Regions from separate parts of the Natranaerobius thermophilus JW/NM-WN-LF genome, predicted to be linked through region 1. Evidence: a T-box and tRNA genes for the amino acid it is inferred to sense, from the RefSeq annotation. Region 1 holds a T-box; the other holds one or more tRNA genes.
The links. A T-box is a leader RNA that pairs with one kind of tRNA and senses whether it is charged. The one in region 1 lies ahead of pheS (phenylalanine--tRNA ligase subunit alpha), so its partner is inferred to be a tRNA-Phe.
Positions count from the first base shown of each region.

Region 2: it encodes a tRNA-Phe, which carries the amino acid that the T-box ahead of pheS (phenylalanine--tRNA ligase subunit alpha) is inferred to sense. The anticodon was not compared.

Region 1 covers NC_010718.1:1,891,388-1,893,586, reverse strand. The annotation lists gene NTHER_RS09185 (TrmH family RNA methyltransferase) at 14-850, shown strand; T-box leader at 1,114-1,326, shown strand; gene pheS (phenylalanine--tRNA ligase subunit alpha) at 1,415-2,199, shown strand, end outside.
Region 2 covers NC_010718.1:3,142,226-3,144,424, forward strand. The annotation lists gene NTHER_RS14670 (sodium/glutamate symporter) at 1-763, opposite strand, end outside; tRNA gene NTHER_RS14680 (tRNA-Phe) at 1,202-1,277, opposite strand; tRNA gene NTHER_RS14685 (tRNA-Glu) at 1,279-1,353, opposite strand; tRNA gene NTHER_RS14690 (tRNA-Lys) at 1,360-1,435, opposite strand; gene NTHER_RS14695 (adenylosuccinate synthase) at 1,488-2,199, opposite strand, start outside.

The DNA.
Region 1 (2,199 bases):
AAATTTCGCTTAAATGCTTTGGAAGGCGGTGCCATTCGACATGATTACCGGTGAAAACAATTCTTTAATTAAAAAATACCGTAAGCTCAAGTCTAAAAAATGGAGGCAAGAATATCAACTAGTACCTTTAGAAGGTTCTTTGCTTATAAAAGAAGCCTTGCATAGCGGAGTCAAATTTGATTTTGTATTATATTCTGCTGATCAAGAAGTCATAAATGCTAATGAAGACCTGCTCTTAGAAATACATAATCAGCAAATACCTGCTTATTCTGTGGACCCTTCTCTGTTTCAAAAAACTGCCTTTACAGAAACGCCTCAGGGTATACTAGCAGTTTGTACTTTCAATGAAGGTGATCTTGAAAGCCTGACCAGTGAGAAAAAAGATATTTTAATTTTATATCAAGTACAAGATCCGGGGAATATGGGTACTTTGATCAGAAGTGCTGATGCCTTTGGATTTCAGGGTGTAGTATGTTCAAAGGGTTGTGTTGATCCAACAAATGACAAAGTCGTTCGAAGTAGTATGGGATCTTTATTTCACATACCTGTTGTGATGAATTCAGAAATTGACCAACTATTTCAAGTTTTGCAAAGAGAACAGTACTTTATCCTTTTTGGAGACAAATCAGGTAGTAAGCCAATTATGACAATTGACTTGTCCAACACTGCAGTAGCCTTATTTGTCGGCAATGAGTCCCGGGGTTTACAGGATTTAAATTTTGATCAAAAGTTCAATCAGGTTAGACATCAAAAAGTGGAAATTCCCATGTTTGGGAAAGCTGAATCTTTAAATGCTGGAATTGCTGGTTCTATTATGATGTACGAACTGTCTAAAAAACGATTTTATTAGGTGCTTTACTTGTTTTGCCGGGGCCTATGTGGTATAATTTACGTAAACCAATTGAAGGGTGGGGTCCCAAAAATGATTGATGCAAACTTTTTTTGGCGAATGTTTGAACTTACGGGATCCATAACGGCTTATTTAGCCTATCGCGATTTAGTAGGGCGAGTGGAATCAAGAGACAGAAAATTTGTATAAGAACAGGATTATATTAATTCGGTCTAATATATGTTTGTTAATTTTTATTACTTTCTATAACTATAATAAAGACAATAAAGGCGAAGAAGGAGAGAGTAGGCTAAGAACAGCTTCTACAGGGAGGGTGATCATAGACTGGAAGTCACCCGTGGCTGCTTAGCTGAAGTTCGCTCCGGAGCTTCCTGATTGAATACTAGTAGGTCAGGACGGTGCTACCGTTATTGCTATTAAGAGGGTATTATACCAAATTTGGGTGGTACCGCGGAAGTGTAGCTTTCGTCCCATTGTGACGAAAGCTTTTTTGTTTGGATAAATTTTCTATAGTTCCAAGAGATAAATTATTTTAAATGAGAGTATGACAAGGAGGTTGTTGTAATGCAAGAGGAATTAAAAGAATTAAAAGAAAAAGCCCTGGTAGACATAAGTGAAGCCTCTAGTTTGGATAAATTAAAGGATGTACAGGTAAAGTATTTAGGTAAAAAAGGCGAATTAACAAAAATATTAAGAGGAATGGGCAATTTATCGCCTGAAGAACGACCTGTGGTAGGAAAATTAGCTAATGAAATTAGGGATGATTTAGAACAAGCTTTTGAAGAGCGAGAAAACAATTTGAAAGAAGCTGAAATGCAAAAACGCTGGGAAGAAGAAAAAATCGACGTAACATTACCTGGAAGAGTCATTAGTCGAGGTGCGAAACACCCTTTAAAAAAAGTCCTAGATGAAGTTCATGATATTTTTCTAGGCATGGGATATAACATAGAGGAAGGCCCTGAAATTGAAACCGATTATTACAACTTTGAAGCGCTAAACATTCCTAAAGGGCATCCAGCCAGGGAAATGCAAGATTCTTTGTATATTACCGAGGAAATTTTACTCCGGACACATACTTCACCAGTACAAATCCGAACAATGGAACAAGTGGCACCAGAAATCCCTGTAAGAATTATTTGTACAGGCAAAGTTTATCGTAAAGATGATGATGCTACTCACTCTCCTATGTTTCACCAAATCGAAGGACTTGTAGTTGGTGAACGGATTACATTGGGGGACCTAAAAGGTACTTTACTTAACTTTGCAAAACAAATGTTTGGTCCAGAAGTTGACATCAGATTACGTCCTAGTTATTTCCCTTTTACAGAGCCAAGTGCCGAAGTTGATAT
Region 2 (2,199 bases), 1.3 Mb from region 1:
CAATATACCCAAAATGCAATGATAATGGTTCAATAGATTCGGCTTTAGTGCTAAGGTGACCGGCGGGAGGTCTTTGATCTAGCTCAGTTAATCCTTTCTTTTCAACATCATCTCTTGTTTGAGGTTCAGTTTTGTTTTGAAACTTTTGCTTTCTAACACCCCAATTAATCAGAGTGATACCAATAATGGCTCCTCCTAATACTCCAACTGTAGCCATACCTGTAGCAAGTGCTTCTCCGTCTTCAAAGCCCATTTCCGCAAAGGTGTCTCCCAATCCAGCTGCTGTACCATGACCTCCTACAAAACCAATCTCAATTAATGCTCCTGCTAATGGATCAACTCCGAAGACAGGAGTTAAAAAGAAAATAACTAATAGTAGACCTACAATATATTGACCAAAAGAAAATATATACCCTAAAACTATTTGAGGTCCCGCCAAATTCCAAACCTTACTTAAAGTTGGCAGTTTCTTTCCAAGAAAAAGAGCGGCAAAAACTACATTGATCATTAGAGCAGGTAAATACCCCCAAGTTTCCAGGCTATGTTTAGGAAATAGACCTGCCTCAGACCAGTGAAATACGTCAGTTAGATTTACTATATTACCTAGAACTTCTGGGCCCAATAATAAAGCTACAAAACCTGCTATTACAGAACTAGGGAGAAATAAATCCTGTAATAAAGTGATTTTAACCCTAATAAATTTTCCAATTAATAATAGCATACCTAAGAGCAAAATGCTAAAACCAACGGAGTACTCAGTCATGAGCACCACCTCCTATGGCGAAGTTTATTTGATTCAACTGTCTCAATTTGTTTTAAAAGCCGGTATTAAAACCTTTAGTCAATTTCAGATGGACATGGAATTCACCATAATTCAACATAATCCGACATTATTTAATTCAACATTATTGGCTAATACCCTTTCAGTTGAGCGATGGCTAAAAATGTTCATAATGTTATTGCATTTTTTAAAAAAGCTTATTTAAACTAGAGCATGCGAATGTCAATGAAAATCTGACCCACCTGCTCATGAATTTTTGAGCCACCTATTCTAGCAATTACTGAGCCACGTGCTATTGAATAAGTGGGCCACTTATTATGTTTCTGACAATTGAACAGTAATCAACATTCAACTTTAATACATCCAAACAAAAAAGCGGTTCTCGAATTTCTCGAGAACCGCTTTCAAGGAATTTTGTGTTGGTGGCGAGAGACGGAATCGAACCGCCGACACGCGGATTTTCAGTCCGCTGCTCTACCGACTGAGCTATCTCGCCATGGTGACCCCTAGGGGATTCGAACCCCTGACTTCGGCGTGAAAGGCCGATGTCTTAACCACTTGACCAAGGGGCCACTAGATGGTGAGCCATCCAGGATTCGAACCTGGGACACCCGGATTAAAAGTCCGGTGCTCTGCCAACTGAGCTAATGGCTCACGCCTCTGACATTTACTAATGGTACACTACTCAGCTTAATCTGTCAACCCTTTATTTATTTTTTATTTTATTTCTTATCTTAGTTTGAGATCGCCGGGGACCATAAGAAACTATAGAGACTGGTACAGAGGTCAGATCTTCTATTCTTTTAATATAAGATTTAGCTGCATCGGGTAATTCATCCCAGTCCTGAATCTGAGATATATCTTCTTTCCAACCAGGTAGTTCTTCAAATACCGGTTCACATTCCGATAATATTTTTTGACTTGCTGGAAAATGTTCAATTGTTTCTCCTCTATATTTATATGCAACACAGATCTTTATTGTATCAAATTCTGATAAAACATCAAGCAATGTCAATGCAATATGGTTAAAACCGTTAATTCTTCTGGAGTAATTTAATATTACTGTGTCAAGCCAGCCAACTCTACGAGGTCTTCCAGTAGTAGTTCCGTACTCCTTGCCTTTTTCCCTAATTTGATCTCCAATTTCACCTGTCAGTTCACTGGGAAAAGGACCGTCACCAACTCTGGTAGAGTATGCTTTGACCACACCTACTACACTGTTGATAAGGTGGGGTGGTGCTCCAGCGCCAACGCAAGCTCCACCTGTTACAGGATTCGAAGCTGTCACGTAAGGATAAGTACCATGGTCTAAATCCAGTAGAGTTCCTTGTGCACCTTCAAAAAGGATCTCTTCACCCCTATTATATGCTTGCTCTAAAAATACTGATGCATCTTTAATAAATGGCTTTAGTTTCTCG